2 regions of the Bradyrhizobium sp. BR14999 genome follow, and region 2 is predicted to be linked to the other one. Evidence: predicted binding sites of a transcription regulator. Region 2 holds the regulator's gene; the other holds the start of a gene.

Evidence for each region. The regulator LexA, encoded in region 2, represses DNA repair genes until DNA is damaged. The targets are predictions, from matches to a motif close to TGTTCNNNNTGTGTTCNG.
Region 1: ruvC (crossover junction endodeoxyribonuclease RuvC) is a predicted target of LexA. The motif match lies at 4,990-5,007, and genes of this name have one in related genera.

Annotation. Positions count from the first base shown of each region.
Region 1 is NZ_CM148536.1:52,855-60,781, reverse strand. Features, by position in the region: gene ACR9YP_RS00290 (hypothetical protein) at 1-130, shown strand, start outside; gene ACR9YP_RS00285 (methyl-accepting chemotaxis protein) at 478-1,902, opposite strand; gene ACR9YP_RS00280 (methyl-accepting chemotaxis protein) at 2,090-3,829, opposite strand; gene ACR9YP_RS00275 (YebC/PmpR family DNA-binding transcriptional regulator) at 4,053-4,799, shown strand; gene ruvC (crossover junction endodeoxyribonuclease RuvC) at 5,038-5,565, shown strand; gene ruvA (Holliday junction branch migration protein RuvA) at 5,562-6,179, shown strand; gene ruvB (Holliday junction branch migration DNA helicase RuvB) at 6,335-7,369, shown strand; gene ACR9YP_RS00255 (DUF6869 domain-containing protein) at 7,609-7,758, shown strand; gene ACR9YP_RS00250 (metallophosphoesterase) at 7,864-7,927, shown strand, end outside.
Region 2 is NZ_CM148536.1:5,139,604-5,147,744, forward strand. Features, by position in the region: gene ACR9YP_RS23975 (MFS transporter) at 1-600, opposite strand, end outside; gene ACR9YP_RS23980 (ComEC/Rec2 family competence protein) at 1,110-3,389, shown strand; gene ACR9YP_RS23985 (hypothetical protein) at 3,529-3,963, opposite strand; gene lexA (transcriptional repressor LexA) at 4,542-5,243, opposite strand; gene ACR9YP_RS23995 (molybdopterin molybdotransferase MoeA) at 5,420-6,631, opposite strand; gene ACR9YP_RS24000 (hypothetical protein) at 6,856-7,062, opposite strand; gene ACR9YP_RS24005 (HAD family hydrolase) at 7,223-7,846, opposite strand; gene ACR9YP_RS24010 (alpha-hydroxy acid oxidase) at 7,861-8,141, opposite strand, start outside.

The DNA.
Region 1 (7,927 bases), 3.8 Mb from region 2:
GCGCTGCGACATGGTGGCCGCCACGGCTTTGGTTGGACCGGGCGCGCCCGCGTCACTGGAACCGGCGGTGCTGGCGTTCCTCAATAGCGACCGCATGTTGAAATGGGCCGAGATCGCGCTTGGCTTGTAACTCAGAGCAATTCGGCTTCTGATTGCAGGATCTTCTCCGCTTGGCCTGCGCAACGTTAGCATTAAGGTCATGTGCGAGCGTGTGAGGGCTCTCCGCGCGAGATGAATGGGGTCGCAGCCGGCTACGCGACCGTCTCCCACGAGGCCGCAAAAGGCGCAATTGCGCGATTTCGGAATAATCGCATTATGCCCCTGTTTTGCCCGACGCGTCAACCGCGTCGCCGCTTCTTCGGGCCTGCTCGCGTAAGCCTTTGATTTCGCTGGTCCCGGCTACTGTGCATGGGGTTGTTTTTCAGCTTTTGATTTGAGGGCACCGGAGCGCCGTCGCGCAAGGCGCCTCGCGGGCCGTCAGCTCTGGTGAAAACCCATCCGGAAGGCGCCCCAGTGCTTGCCTCGGACCATGATCGGCGAGGACAGATCCTTCATCAGCACGAACTGCCCGCCGCCCATGTCGCGGCGGTAGGTCTGGAGCAGGAACGGCTTGGTGTTCGCCGCGACCTTCTTCACCGCGCGATCGGTGAACAGGCGGCGATTGCGGCAATTGGCGTTGTTCCAGACCGGGTCCTTGCCCTGCGGCAGACGGTAGTTCGGATTATGGGTCGGCAGATAGCCGCCCTTGGCCCAGGCGACGCAGAACACGATGCGGGGATCGGATTTCTGAATCGGATCCTGGATCGCGGGCAGCAAGCGATCGGTGAACTCGACGTATTTGGTGAGGTATTGTTTCGGATCGGTGCCGGGAATTTCGCGGTACGTCTCGTCCATGAGCTGGTCGAGCGTGATATCGCCGCGATCGATCGCAGCTTCGAACTCGGCGGAGATTCGCTTGGCGGTCTCGACGACGACGCGGATCAGCGGCGCATCCGACGTCTCCACCCCGCTGTCGGCGATCAGCGCGATCAGGCCTTCGGAAGTGTCGAGCAGCTTTGCGACCCGCTCGTCGGCGTTCTTGAGATCGCGCGAGGACAGATCGACGCCCTTGGCGAGCTCGTTGAGCTCGCTGATGACGGTGTCGCAATGTCCGAGATTGGAGGTCGCCGCGCGTGTGACGCTGTCGATCTCCGCTTCCACGGAGGCAAAGCCCTGCTGGACGCGTGAGATGATGCCGGAGATCTGCTGGGCACCTTCGCCTGCGGTCTTCGCGCGCTGCGAGGCGTCGCTGCTCTCGCCGATCAGGCCCTCGATCTGGCCGTCGAGGTCGCGCACGGTGTCGGAGATCTGATGTGTGGCCTGGCGAGTGGCTTCCGCGAGGTTCTTCACTTCGCTCGCGACCACGGCGAAGCCGCGGCCGGCATTGCCGGCGCGCGCCGCTTCGATGGTGGCATTCAGCGCGAGCAGATTGGTCTGTTTCGCGATCGCCTCGATCGAGCCTGATACCTTCGCCACCTGCGCCAGCGCCGAGCCGACGGCACTCAAGCGTGCTTCGATACGCTCCACCGCGGCGACGAGCTCGGAAATGTGGCTGACGGCGGTGTCGACTGCGCTGCGCGACTGCACGATCTCGCCGACCGCCGCGGACGTCGTCGTCTGCACCGCCTGCGATGCATTGGCGATGTCGTGATTGGCCGAGACCATCGTCTCGGCCGTCTTCTGGAGGTGGTGGAACCGTTCCGACTGGTTCGCGACGCGGTTTGCGACTTCCTGGACATTACCGGCGATGTCGGCGAGCTCCACGCCGAGGCCGCCGATGCGATCGGCGAGCTGGTCGATCAGCCGTTCGGCCAGCGTCCGGTTGGAGCCGGTGTCCATGACTGCAACTTGTGCGACGGACATGTTCGATGAATCCTCCAGTCAGAGCCGTTCGCCGGCTCGCGGCGGCATTCCCATTCCAATGATGACTTTAAGGGATGATTCGCCGCCGCCGTCTTGCCTGAGCGTGCACGAGGGCCAATTCGCCTTAATTCTTTGGTTGGAGCATGGTCTTGTAGAAAGACGGCTGCACAACTTTTCCGATCACGCCCTAGAGCTTGTAAGCAGTGCGGAATCCACCCCAGTGCCGGCCCTGCACGCGGATCGGGACGTCGATCTCCCGCATCATCACCGTGTTCCCGTTGCCCATGTCGCGTGCATAGCTCTGGACCAGGTACGAGCGCAGGTTGCGCGCCGCGGCCAATCCGGCCGGATCGTTGAATATCCGCCGGTTGCGGCTGTTGGCCGTGTTCCAGGCGACATCGCCCGGCTGCTGCGGATGCGAATAGATCTTGTTGTGTACCGGCAGGAAGCCGTTGCGGTCGACCATGGCGCAGAACGCCATGCGCGGCTCCTTCGCCAGAAAGGCTTCCTGGAACGGCGGCAGCGCCCGGTCCGCCCAGTCGAGATACTTCGTGCGATATTGCTGCGGATTGGTCGCGGCAATTTCCACATAATCGGTGTCGAAGAGGTCGTCGATCCTGACCTCGCCGCGCGCGACCGCCTGCTCGAATATCCTGGTCAGCGTGTTGCCGGCTTCCATGGCGCGGGTGACGAACTCCGTGTTCTCCTCATGGATCGACCACAACCTGTCTTCGATCTTCTCGCGGAGCTCGGTATTGGGATTGACGAATTGCGCGCGGGCGCCGGCCTTGGATTGCTCGACCACGCGCAGGCGGCAGGCGCCGACGTGTTCGAGGATGCCTTCGATCAGCGCTTGTGGCGCAAGCCGGCCTGCGTCTGCGCTGCCGATCAGCACGCCGTCCATCGCGATTTCATAGACCGGCATCACGCCGCGCGCGGTTTCGAACTTGAGATGGCAGGGCAAGCGCTCGGTCTTGCGGCGGTCGTCGTGCTCGCTCTGGCGGAGCAGCACGGCGCAGCGCGATTTCAGCTTCTGCGCGAAAGTGGTGACGGCGCGTCCGGCGCTGGCGACGTTCTCGCCATGGGTCTCGGCCGCCTTGGTCGCGGCATCGATCTCGGCCGCGCTCTCGCCGACCGAGACGATGAATTCCGACGCGCTTGTCGCATTGCCGGAGACTTCGCTGGTGGTGGCGTTCTGCTCGGCGACCGCGCCGTTGACGGTCGCGAACACCGGGCGGATCGCCTCGATCGCCTGCGAGATGCGATGCACCGCATCCGCGGAGCCGGCGGCGTCGCGCTGGAGCGCGTCGATCTTCCGGGTGATCTCTTCGGTCGCGCTCTGAGTCTGCACCGCGAGGGCCTTGACCTCGGTGGCGACGACCGCGAAGCCCTTGCCCGCAGCGCCGGCACGGGCGGCTTCGATGGTCGAGTTGAGCGCGAGCAGCGTCGTCTGCCGCGCGATCTGCGCGATCAGATTGACGACATTGCCGATGGCGGCGGAGGATTCGCGCAAGCGGTCGACGTTGGCGCGGGCTTCCTGCGCCGCGGCGCTGGCCTCGTCGGCGAGCTTGCCGGCCTCGCGGACCTGTGCCCCGATTCCCAGCGCGGACTGCGTGAACTTGTCGGCGGCATGGGCGAAGGTGGAGGCGGTCGATTGCGCCGCGTTGGTGCGGCCGGTCAGGGCGTCGGTGCGGTCGCGAATGGCGGCAAGGGTTGCGGCGGTCGCCTCGGCGCCGCCGGCCACCGAATTGGCGGCGCGCTCGAGCTGGCGGATCATGGCGCCCAGCTCGAGTTCCAGCAATTCCAGGATCTCCCTGGCGGAATCGCCGTCCGTGGCGGGGGCGGGCTCGAAATTGGCCACCGGCTGCGGGGCTGCCGCGGGCGCAGCCATCTCCGGCAGACGCTTCCGAAATAGTCCGAACGCCATCACGTCTCTCTTGTCGGGGAACGGGCGGACGCTATTTTCGCAGGCCGAAATGAAATCAGGGTTAACGATGCCCGACCTCTAGGCACGGACCATTACGGTGGCTACCTCTACAGTGCTACCTTAAAGTACCAGAGCCCTTTGATTCCGGCGGGTTGGCGGCCTATAACGCCGCGCTTCCCACCCCATCGGCGAACGATTCCAAAGACCATTCAAGAGACCACGCATGGCCGGACATTCCCAATTCAAGAACATCATGCACCGCAAGGGGCGGCAGGATGCCCAGAAGTCGAAGCTGTTCGGCAAGCTGGCGCGGGAAATCACCGTCGCGGCCAAGCTCGGCACCCCTGACCCCGCCATGAACCCGCGCCTGCGCGCCGCCGTGATCGCCGCGCGCCAGGAGAACATGCCGAAGGACAATATCGAGCGCGCCATCAAGAAGGCGCTCGGCAGCGATGGCGAGAACTATGACGAAATCCGCTACGAGGGCTACGGCCCCGGTGGCGTCGCCGTCATCGTCGAGGCGCTGACTGACAACCGCAACCGCGCCGCTTCCGACATCCGCTCCTTCTTCACCAAGTCCGGCGGCAATCTCGGCGAAACCGGCTCGGTCTCGTTCATGTTCGACCGCACCGGAATCATCGAGTACGACCGCAGCGTCGCCTCCGACGACGCCGTGCTGGACGCCGCGATCGAGGCCGGCGCCGACGACGTGATCTCGAGCGAGAGCGGCCACGAGATCTACGCCTCGACCGAAGGCTACCGCGACGTCGCCAAGGCGCTGGAAGCCAAGTTCGGCGAGCCGCGCAAGGCAGCGCTGATCTGGAAGCCGCAGAACACGGTCGCGGTCGACGATGAGACCGGCGAGAAGCTCTTGAAGCTGATGGACCTGCTGAACGAGCACGACGACGTCCAGAACGTCTACGCCAATTTCGAGGTGTCGGACGCGCTGATGGCGAAGATGGGCGGGTAGGGGCCGTTCGTCTGCCCCGTGCTCCGCTGTCGTCGCCCGGCTTGACCGGGCGACCCAGTATTCCAGAGACGTTCGAAGGATACGGAGAAGCTGCGGCGTACTGGATACCCCGCTTTCGCGGGGTATGACGACGGAATGCAGGGCGGGCCACCTTCCGACCATCACCACACCCCACTTCCCCTGTTACTTCCGTTCTGTTTCTGTTTCGCTTCCAGCAGCCAGCCGCTATCACTGGCGCATGACTGCGCTTCCGATTCGTGGCCCCGTTCGCATCATCGGCATCGACCCCGGCCTGCGCCGCACCGGTTGGGGCGTGATCGAGGCTGAAGGCAATCGCCTGATTTATGTCGCCTGCGGTTCGGTGGAACCGCCGGACGATTTGTCGCTGTCGAGCCGTCTGCTCGCGATTCATGAGGGGCTCGCTTCCGTTCTGTCCGATCACAAGCCGATGGAGGCCGCGGTCGAGCAGACTTTTGTGAATAAGGACGGCGTTGCGACGCTGAAGCTCGGCCAGGCCCGCGGCGTTGCCATGCTGGCGCCCGCGATGTTCGGCATCAGTGTCGCCGAATATGCGCCGAACCAGGTCAAGAAGACGGTGGTCGGCGCCGGTCACGCCGACAAGCAACAGATCGCGATGATGCTGAAGATTTTGCTGCCCAAAGCCGAGCCGCCGTCAGCGGACGCCGCCGACGCACTCGCCATCGCCATCACCCACGCCCATCACCGCCAGAGCACCGCGCTCAGGCTGAAAGTGGTGGGGATATGATCGGCAAGCTCAAGGGCCTGATCGATTCCTACGGCGAGGATTTCGTCATCCTCGACGTCGGCGGCGTAGGCTATCAGGTGCATTGCTCGTCGCGCACGCTGCAGCATCTGCCGTCGCCGGGCGAAGCGGCCGTGCTGTCGATCGAGACCTATGTCCGCGAAGATCAGATCAAACTGTTCGGCTTCCGCACCGACCAGGAGCGCGAATGGTTTCGCCTGCTTCAGACCGTGCAGGGCGTCGGCGCCAAGGTCTCGCTGGCTGTGCTCGGCACGCTGGCGCCAGCCGACCTCGCCAATGCCATTGCGCTGCGCGATAAGGCCGCCGTATCCCGCACGCCGGGCGTTGGCCCCAAGGTCGCCGAGCGCATCGTCACCGAGTTGAAGGACAAGGCGCCGGCCTTTGCCAATGTCGATCCAGCCGTCGTGCATCTCGCCGGCGCCGTCGACGACCAGCGCGCGCCGCGCCCCGTGGCGGATGCGATCTCGGCGCTGGTCAATCTCGGCTACGGCCAGCCGCAGGCGGCTGCGGCGATTGCGTCCGCGTCGCGCAGTGCCGGTGAAGGCGCTGAGACGGCGCAGCTCATTCGCCTCGGCCTGAAGGAGCTCGCGAAGTGAGCGCGTCAATGGTTAGTCTCGTAGGGTGGGCAAAGCGCAGCGTGCCCACCACCTTTGGAGCGATTGGAAACATGGTGGGCACGGCGCGAAGGGCGCCTTTGCCCACCCTACGATCTGATGGAGTTCGCTGAGTGAGCGACCCCAAGGCCAACCGCATGGTCTCGCCCGAGCGCCGCAGCGATGATGTCGGCGACACCGCGCTGCGGCCGCAGTCGCTGTCCGACTTCGTCGGCCAGCAGCAGGCGCGCAAGAATCTCTCGATCTTCATTGAAGCGGCGCGCAAGCGCGGCGAGGCGCTGGATCACGTGCTGTTCGTCGGGCCGCCCGGCCTCGGCAAGACCACGCTGGCGCAGATCGTGGCCAAGGAGCTCGGCGTCGGCTTTCGCGCCACGTCGGGTCCCGTGATCGCCAAGGCCGGCGATCTCGCTGCGCTGCTCACCAATCTCGAAGAGCGCGACGTGCTCTTCATCGACGAGATTCATCGTCTGAGCCCCGCGGTGGAGGAAGTGCTCTATCCCGCGATGGAGGACTTTCAGCTCGACCTCATCATCGGCGAAGGGCCCGCGGCGCGCTCGGTGAAGATCGAGCTGTCGAAATTCACGCTCGTCGGCGCCACCACGCGCGCGGGCCTGCTGACGAATCCGCTGCGCGACCGCTTCGGCATTCCGGTCCGGCTCAATTTCTACACCATTGAAGAACTCGAGAGCATCGTCAGCCGCGGCGCGCGCGTGCTCAATGTCGGCATGAGCGCGGACGGCGCCAACGAGATCGCGCGCCGCGCCCGCGGCACGCCGCGTATCGCAGGGCGGCTGCTCCGCCGGGTGCGCGATTTCGCTTCGGCCGCCGATGCCGACAAGATCGACCGCAAGATTGCCGACCACGCGCTCAGCGCGCTCGAAGTCGACGCCGCGGGCCTCGATGCCATGGATCGCCGCTATCTCACGACCATCGCGCTTAACTATGGCGGCGGGCCGGTCGGTGTCGAGACCATGGCCGCCGCATTGTCCGAGCCGCGCGACGCGATCGAGGACATCATCGAGCCCTATCTGATCCAGTGCGGCTATCTCCAGCGCACGCCGCGCGGCCGTCTGCTCACCTCGCACGCCTTCCGCCATCTCGGTCTCGCCGAGCCCTCGCGCGATGCGGCACAATTTGGCCTGTTCGGCACCGACCAGTCCGAAGACGACTGATTGCCTGAGACGGTGAACCCTCCGGTTCAATCCCATCACTAATCCGAACGCGCGGCGAACGGCATCGCCGCTCACGCACACGGATTGGAGTGGGAAGAAATGGAGCCGACGAACGACACCGGATTGCTCGAGGTCATCGCGGCCGCGCCGCGATCAGGTCGAGCTCATCCTGGAGATCTTGAAGATCGAAGCCAATCCGGTGCTGCTATCCCTGCTGGCCGTGGGGTCCCCTCGAAGACGTGATCAGCGCGGGGACGATCGGCCGCATCGAGCGTGAGGCGCGTGTCAATGAACGTTTTCGCGATCTGCTCGGCGGCGTCTGGTACTACCGCGCGCCCGGCGATGTGAGGACGCGGCTGGATGCGCTGATTGGCGAGAGCCGCTGGTAATTTCTGTGCAGGCGTTTGCACCAGGATGCAGACGGTCTGCATGAACGCACCCCAATTCCGCTTCAATCGGGTCGCATCGAGAAGCAGCATCACCATCGAGCGTCCATGATCACTCGCCGCCATCTCATCCGTTCCATTGGCGCCCTGTCCGCCCTCGGCGCCTCGACTG
Region 2 (8,141 bases):
GTAGATCGCGATCGCCACCAGCAGGAAGGACAGCAGGAACGGAACGCGCCAAGCCCATTCGTCGAAGGCCTGGTTGCCGGCATATGTCCGCGTGAGGATGATGACGGCCAGCGACACCACGATTCCGAGAGTAGGCGAGGTCTGCAGCCAGCCGGTATAATAGCCGCGTCGATCGTCCGGCACATGTTCGGCGACGTAGGTGATGGCGCCACCATATTCGCCGCCCAGGCACAGGCCCTGGATCATGCGCAGGCCGAAGAGGACGAACGCGGCCGTCAGACCAATCGACTGATAGGTCGGGATCAACCCGATCGCCCCCGTACCGAGTCCCATTCCGCTGAGCGTAATGAGAAAGGTGTATTTGCGGCCAACCCGGTCACCCATCCATCCGAACAGGAAGGCGCCTAGCGGACGGATGAGAAATCCTGCCGTGAAGAGCGCGATCGTGCTGAGGAGGGCGGCAACCGGGTGGGATTGCTCAAAGAACTTGACCGATAGAACTGCGGCCAGGCTGCCAAAGATGTAGAAATCATACCATTCGATGATGTTTCCCACCGATGCAGCGATGATCACGCGGCGAAAATCAGTCGGTACCTGCATGTGCGACTCCTATGGTTTCAAGACGTCTCCTCGCTTGTTTCAGCGATCGATCTTCTCGCGGGGAGAGCGTGATGCGCGGCGTCGCAGGCGCCAATTCAAAGAGTTGCGTCGGCAACGTCTGACTTCAGGCGCGCTTTCGCGCCACCTGAGAAGAGCTCCGGCGGCCTTAGAACCGCGAGCCACCACTGCCTTGCCCGTCCTGTCGGGGAGGCGGGGAACCGTAGTGTAATCCCACCTCGGGCCGGCAACTTATGAGACTTTCGGCTCAATCGATCTGTCGCGGGGCGTTTGCCAACGAGATCGCAAGGGCTCGAATACTTCGCGACTTCTGGTCAAAGACGTCTCAGGCGTTGCGAGCAATCCAGAAGAGATGCCAAGGCGGCGGTCGCCGTGACGATGGAGGGGAAAAGTAGGGTCCCGCCGCGTTCGTTCCTGATCCGTACCGCTATTCGCGCAGCCGCACGTTCCGGTAGCCTCCGCACCCGTCACGTAGCGTAAGGTGCAGGGGAATGGCGGAGCCGGGCCGGCCAGTGCGCTCCCAGGGAGTCGCAGGAACGTGGCCCGTTGGCCGCGTCACACCGGCTGGCGGCGTTGTGCCGGCGGGCTTTGGTGCGTGGCCCGCGATCGTCGAGACGCTGCGCGAATGGGCACGCGCTGAGGCCGGCGCCGGGCGGCTGTTGCCCTGGGTGCCCGTCGCCTTCGGCACCGGCATCGCGCTCTATTTCGCTGCCGATCACGAGCCCGTGCTGTGGGTCGTTGCCGCGACGGCGGCCGCGCTCATGCTCGGCGCCGTCCTGCTGCGGCGGAGCCGGCTGTTCGCGCCCGCGATCATGATCGCGGCGGTGGCGGCGGGTTTTGCCATGGCGACGTGGAAGACGGCGCGCATCGCCCATACCGTGCTGGCCAAGCCGCTCTATTCGGTGTCGCTGTCGGGCTTCGTCGAGACCCGCGACATCCGCGAGCGCACCGATCGCTTCATGCTGCGCGTTACCGCGATGGAGGCGCAGCGCAGCGACGTCAGGCTGGAGCGCGTGCGCCTGTCGGTGCGCAAGGGGACGGCGCCGGAGGTCGGCAGCTTCGTGCAACTGAAGGCGCGCTTGATGCCGCCGATCTCTCCCGTGCGCCCGGGCAGCTACGATTTCTCCCGCGACATGTTCTTCCAGTGCATCGGCGCCTCCGGCTTCGTGATGGGCGCGATCACCGCTTCAGTGCCGCCGGATGGCGGTGGCCTGCGGCTGCGCTACGCGGCCTTCATGCAGGGCCTGCGCGATGCGATCGACGCGCGCATCCGTGCGACGCTCGAGGGCGACAACCGTGCGATCGCGACCGCGCTGCTCACCGGACGGCGCGATGCGATCACCACGCCCGTCAACGACGCCATGTTCATCTCGGGGCTCGGCCATGTGCTGTCGATCTCCGGCTATCACATGGCGGTTGTCGCCGGTGTCGTGTTCTTCGCAGTGCGTGCGCTGCTGGCACTGATCCCGGGGCTGGCGGCGGGCTTTGCCATCAAGAAATGGTCGGCAGCTGCAGCGCTGGTGGCGGCCGCGTTCTATTTGCTGCTGTCAGGCGCGGAGGTCGCAACGCAAAGATCGTTTTTCATGACGGCGGTGGTGCTGATCGCGGTCATGGTGGATCGCCGCGCTATCACCTTCCGCACGCTGGCGGTGGCTGCGCTGATCGTGCTCGCGGTCGCGCCCGAAGCGCTGGTGCATCCGAGTTTTCAAATGTCCTTCGCCGCGACGCTCGGGCTGGTCGCGCTGGTGCAGATCGGCATGCCGAACCTGTTTGCCTCGCCGGACCATTCGGCGACCGCGCGCATCGCGCTATGGGGCGGCCGCGAGATCGCGATGCTGTTCCTGGCCTCGCTGATCGCGGGGCTTGCGACCACGCCCTACGCCGCCTTCCACTTCCACCGCGTCACGCCGTACGGTGTGCTCGCCAATCTCGGCGCGATGCCGGTGGTTTCGGCACTGGTGATGCCGGCGGGCCTGCTCGGACTGCTCGCGGCTCCCTTCGGGCTCGACGGCGTGTTCTGGTGGCTGATGGGGATCGGGATCGACTGGATGGTCGCGGTATCGCGCTGGGTGGCGGCACTGCCGGGCGCAATCGGCCGCATCCCCGCCTTCGGCATCGCGCCGCTGATCGCGGCAAGCCTCGGGATCATCGTGATGGGCCTGTTGCGCACACCCTTGCGCTGGTCTGGTGCGCTGATGTTGTTGGCTTCCATTGCCTGGGGGCTGTCGGTGCGGCAGCCCGACATCCTGATTGCCGGAGACGGCGCGAGCGTCGCGGTGCGCGGCCGGGACGGGCACCTGCATGTCATCCGGGCGAGCAAGGACGGCTTTCTGCTTAGGGAGTGGTTAGCTGCCGACGCCGATCCGCGCGACGCCGGGAGTAGCTCGCTGGCCGATGGCGTGTCGTGTGACGAGGCGGGCTGCGTGACGCCGCTCGACGACGGGCGGCTGGTTGCGCTTTCCTTGCGGATCGACGCGCTGGCTGATGATTGCAGCCGCGCCGCGCTGGTGGTGACGCGGCGGCCCGCGCCGCCGGATTGTGCGGCGATGGTGGTCGATCGGCAGCGTCTCACCAGTCAAGGCGCGCTGGCGTTGACGCAGCGTGGTGACGGTTTTGCAGTTCAAGCTGTGAGAGCGAGAGGCACAAGCCGCCCTTGGCTCCCGGCCGGCGCCGGCGAGGGTGATTTCGACGGGAGCCTTGCGCCGAAGGCGGCTACGGCCCGCAACCGGGACGCGACTCCGGCGGAGACCGACTTGCAGGCCGACGATTAAGGCCAGACGATTAAGAACAAATGCGAGGACTTGGTCCGGGTCCAACCGGACTTTCGCAGAACATAAATCATACCATCTCGCCGGCCTCGGCCGGCGATGGCATTTTCAATCCTGGCCCGACCTGGTGGCCAGGGACGGCTCAGCCGATCGGCAGACGCGTGATCGTCGGCCGGCTGTCGGCATCGATCTGCGGCTTGTGCTCGCGCTCGCCGACCGGCTGCGTCACCGGCAGTTGCAGCACGGTTGCGCGCTGGCCTTCGACGAGCTGCGTCACCAGCACGTATTTGCCGTCGGGGAATTCGATCGCGTCATGATGGCGATCGGGAACGTGCGGATCGATCTTGCCGAACTTGCCGACGCGGGAGTTGATCGTGCGCGTCCAGATCCAACGATTGTCGTAACGGACGTTGTCGGCGAAGGCGAGCTCCGTTCCCGGCAGCAGGCAGACGGCCACGGTCGGGTCGGCCGCGGAAGCAAAACCGCGCGTCGAGGTGCCGCGGAACGTTGTCGACACGATCGTCTCGCCGACTTCGGCGGGGCGCGATGCAACGGCATGCAGACTGTAGTCACACATCGGGTGCTCCTATTCGAAGATAGCAACCCGCGCCTCTTTCGGAGGCGCAAGCCTCTATCAGAGTGGAAGCACGTAACGTTCTGCTTGGTTGTGGGCGAATTTGCGGCTGGCGTCAGCAGGATGCGATCACATTATCTTTCCCGAATCCGATAGGAACAAAGTTCGCTTTAGTGCATTTGGCGGATGCGAGCGTCAGCGGCCTGCGGGCGCCGACCATCCGGAATATGGCCAACTCGGCTGTGGCTGTCGCGCGACGGCATTTCGGGCGCTACGGAATTGCTCGGTCGTTGTTGCGTGCGCCGACTTGCGGGGATGGTGCTGCGATTGTGCTGCGAATGCTTGCGCTGCCGATGCAGCGATCAGCATACTGGCGAACGCGCTCAAAACGATCTTGCGCATCGTTGTCTCCTCGATCTCTTGAGCCGCAAAGCGATGAGTGCTTCGGGCGGCATGTCGAGGACATAGCGCTGGGAGAGGGGCCAGATAATCTGCCCAAGATCAGAAAGACTATCCAGCTGGAGCGGACAATCCGTCCGCTCCAATCGGAATCATTGATATCGAATGACCGCTGGGTCGTCTCAGTACTTGCGGTACAGCCCGATCAGCTTGCCCTGAATCTTCACCCGGTTCGGCGGCAGGATGCGCACCTCGTAGGCGGCGTTGGCGGGTTCGAGCGCGATCGAGGCGCCGCGGCGGCGGAAGCGCTTGAGCGTCGCTTCCTCGTCGTCGATCAGCGCCACCACGATGTCGCCGGTATCGGCGCTCTCGTTGCGCTGGATCAGCGCCATGTCGCCGTCGAGGATGCCGGCCTCGACCATCGAATCGCCGCGCACTTCGAGCGCATAGTGTTCGCCCGAGCCGAGCATGTCGGGCGGCACGCTGATGGTGTGACTGCGGGTCTGCAACGCTTCGATCGGCGTACCGGCTGCGATGCGACCCATCACGGGCACCGCAACGGGACGCTCGCCCTCGTCGGCGGGCGGACTGGAGCTCGCGCGCACCTTGCCGAGATTGCCCTCGATGACGCTTGGCGTGAAGCCGCGGCGGTTGCCGGCGGCGGCCTGGAGCTCAGGCAGCTTGATCACCTCGATGGCGCGAGCGCGGTTGGGCAGGCGGCGGATGAAGCCGCGCTCCTCCAGCGCGGTGATCAGGCGATGGATGCCCGATTTCGAGCGCAGGTCGAGCGCATCCTTCATCTCGTCGAAGGAGGGCGGCACGCCGCTTTCCTTCAGACGTTCGCTGATGAACCGCAGAAGCTCGTATTGTTTGCGCGTTAACATCTCGACCAAAGTCCCCCGGTTGATGTCGTTCGATTCCGAGACGCTGAATTGGAGCGGCGAACCGCTACATCCTCGAAACAAATCATGAACGGACACTATATGTTCGATATGTGTTCCGCAACTGCTTAATTTACCGTGAACGCGACAAAGTTCGCGGAACACGTGTGGTGGTGCGCTCAGACGGGCAGGCGCAGCACCTCGCAAGGCGAGCCGGCTCCGGCTTTCGGCGCGAACGGTGCGCGCACGAGAAGTGCCTGCGCCGCAGCGAGATTCGCAAGCAGCGAGGAATCCTGGTGATTGACGGGAACGGCCACCAGCGTGCCGTCGTCGCGCTGTTCCAGACGTGCGCGAAGATAATCCGCGCGCATATCGTTTGCGCCCACATCGCGGCCGAGCACGGCGCGCTCATGGCGGTGATGAATCACGGATCGACCCGACACCGCACGAATCAGCGGGACCATGAACAGGAAGGCGCACACATAGGACGAGACCGGATTACCCGGCAGGCCGATCACGCGCATCGCGCCGAGCCGTCCATGCATCATTGGCTTGCCCGGGCGCATCGCAATCTTCCAGAACGCCATCGAGATACCTTCGTCCCTCAGCGCCTGCTGGACAAGATCGTGGTCGCCGACCGATGCACCGCCGGTCGTGACCAGGATGTCGGCGCCGCTCTCGCGGGCGCGGCGGATGCCGGCGGTGGTGGCCTCCAGCGTGTCGGCGGCAATGCCGAGGTCGATGGTGTCAGCCCCCTCGCTGCGGGCGAGCGCGTGCAGGGCATAGCCGTTGGAATAGACGATCTGGCCGCGGCCGGGCGTGGTGCCCGGCATCACCAGCTCGTCGCCGGTGGCGAGGATCGCGACCTTCGGACGGCGGCAGACGGCAAGCTGGGGGTGATTCATGGCGGCGGCGAGCGCGAGATCGCGCTCGGTGAGACGGGTTCCCTTGCGCAGGAGCGCGTCGCCTTCGGAGAAGTCGACGCCTGCGGGGCGGATGTGCCGACCGGGAATCGCGGCTTCCTTGATCGTGATGCGCTTGCCGTCCGCGACCGTATCCTCCTGGATCACGACGGCGTCGGCACCGTTGGGAACGACGCCGCCGGTGAAGATCCGCACGGCTTCGCCGGCGCCGACCGTTCCCGCGAACGGACGCCCCGCGGCTACCTCGCCAATCACCGTCAGCTGGGAATCGATCGCCCCCGCGTCGGCCGCGCGCACGGCATAACCATCCATCGCGGACATTGCTTCAGGCGGCTGCGTGCGCAGCGCCGCCACGTCGCGGGCGAGCACACGGTGGAAGGCCGCGTCGAGAGCAACCATTTCCTCGGCCAGAGGCTCCGCGCCGGCAAGCACGGCGGCAAGCGCATCGGAAACCGGCATGAGAGCCACGGCGAAAACTCCTGCTCGCGGACGAATTGGCAGGAAGCCTTCTAGCCGAGCGCGAGCGCAGAGGCAAAAGAGCAGCCGAGCGGGATGATCATCCCGACGACGCATTCGCAGGCAACGAAGGCGACGTCAGGCCCGGCGCGACATGATCTCCAGGACGAGGCAGATTGGTACCAGGGTGGCCATGGCTAGGACGACAATGACCAGAGCCACGGCCAGCATCGCGATCAACTCTGCGTCTGTTCGCCCGAACTGACGCCAGGCGTCACGTCCGGAGCTTTGGGGCCCTGATCCTTATCCGGCAGCGGATCGGCCTGTGATTTCAGGTCGGCGGCCTTGCTGATGAGCTTGGCGGAGAGGCGCGAATCCGAGGTGGTTCTGGCGAATTCGAGCAGCAGAGAGGCTTGCTTTGTGAGGTAGGCTTTGCCCAGCACGAGAATAGTCCGATGTAGAAGTCCCAACGGACTCATAGAGTCCGGAGGAAGTATTTCTGTTCCCGGAACTTTGTACAAAAATGCACAAAGTGATTTGGTTCCGCATCCCAAGCAGATTTGGTCCTCGGAACCCAACCAGATCCGGCCGGGGCGTCGGCAGTCAAATTCCCAACGCTCGCAAGACGTTGCCGACATCACCGGGCGAGGTGACATGCACCGCCGTCAATCCGCGCGCCCGCGCCCCTTCGACGTTCTCGGCAAGGTCGTCGAAAAACACGATTCGGCTGGCCGGCACGCCGATCGCCCTCACGACATGGTCGAACGCCTCCGGATCCGGTTTGCGCAGGCCGATGCTGGACGACAAATAGAGCTCGCGGAAATGCCCGAGCAGGTCCGCATATTCCTTCGAGAAATAGTCGACATGCGGCCGGTTGGTGTTGGAGAAGACATAGAGCGGCATCTGCTTTGCAGCGCGCGGCAAGAGCTCGGCGATGTCAGGCATCTCGCCGGCGAAGATCGCGTTCCATCCCTCCAGAAACTGCGCATCGGAAATGCCGATCCCGAGCGATGAACGCAGCGATTGGAAATAGTCCTCGTCGCTGATCTTGCCGACCTCGTGCAGCCGGTAGGCCTCGTCACGCACATAGCGCGCGACGATGGCCTCGGGCTGGCAGCCGGCATGTCCCGCCCAGCAGGCGATCGCCTTGGAGAAGTCGATGTCGAGCACCACGCGTCCGAGATCGAACAGGAGCGCATCGGCGCTGCCGGGAGAGAGCGAGGTCATCGTGTCCTTTCACTTCAGTATCGATAAGGGTCGTGGTCGAACAGCGGGAACGCGCTGAACACGCTCGGCGCATTCGTTGCGGTCGCCTGATGCAGGCAGGACTTGTCGACCTCGGCGAACGAGGTGGCACCCAAGAGGCCGAGGCAGCGCAGCACTTCATCTTCCAGCAGTTCCAGCATTCGCATCACGCCGGCTTCGCCGGCCGCCGCCAGCGCCCAGCATTGCAGCCGGCCGATGCCGACGATGTCGGCGCCTGCCGCGATCGCCTTGACGATGTCGGTGCCGCGGCAGAAGC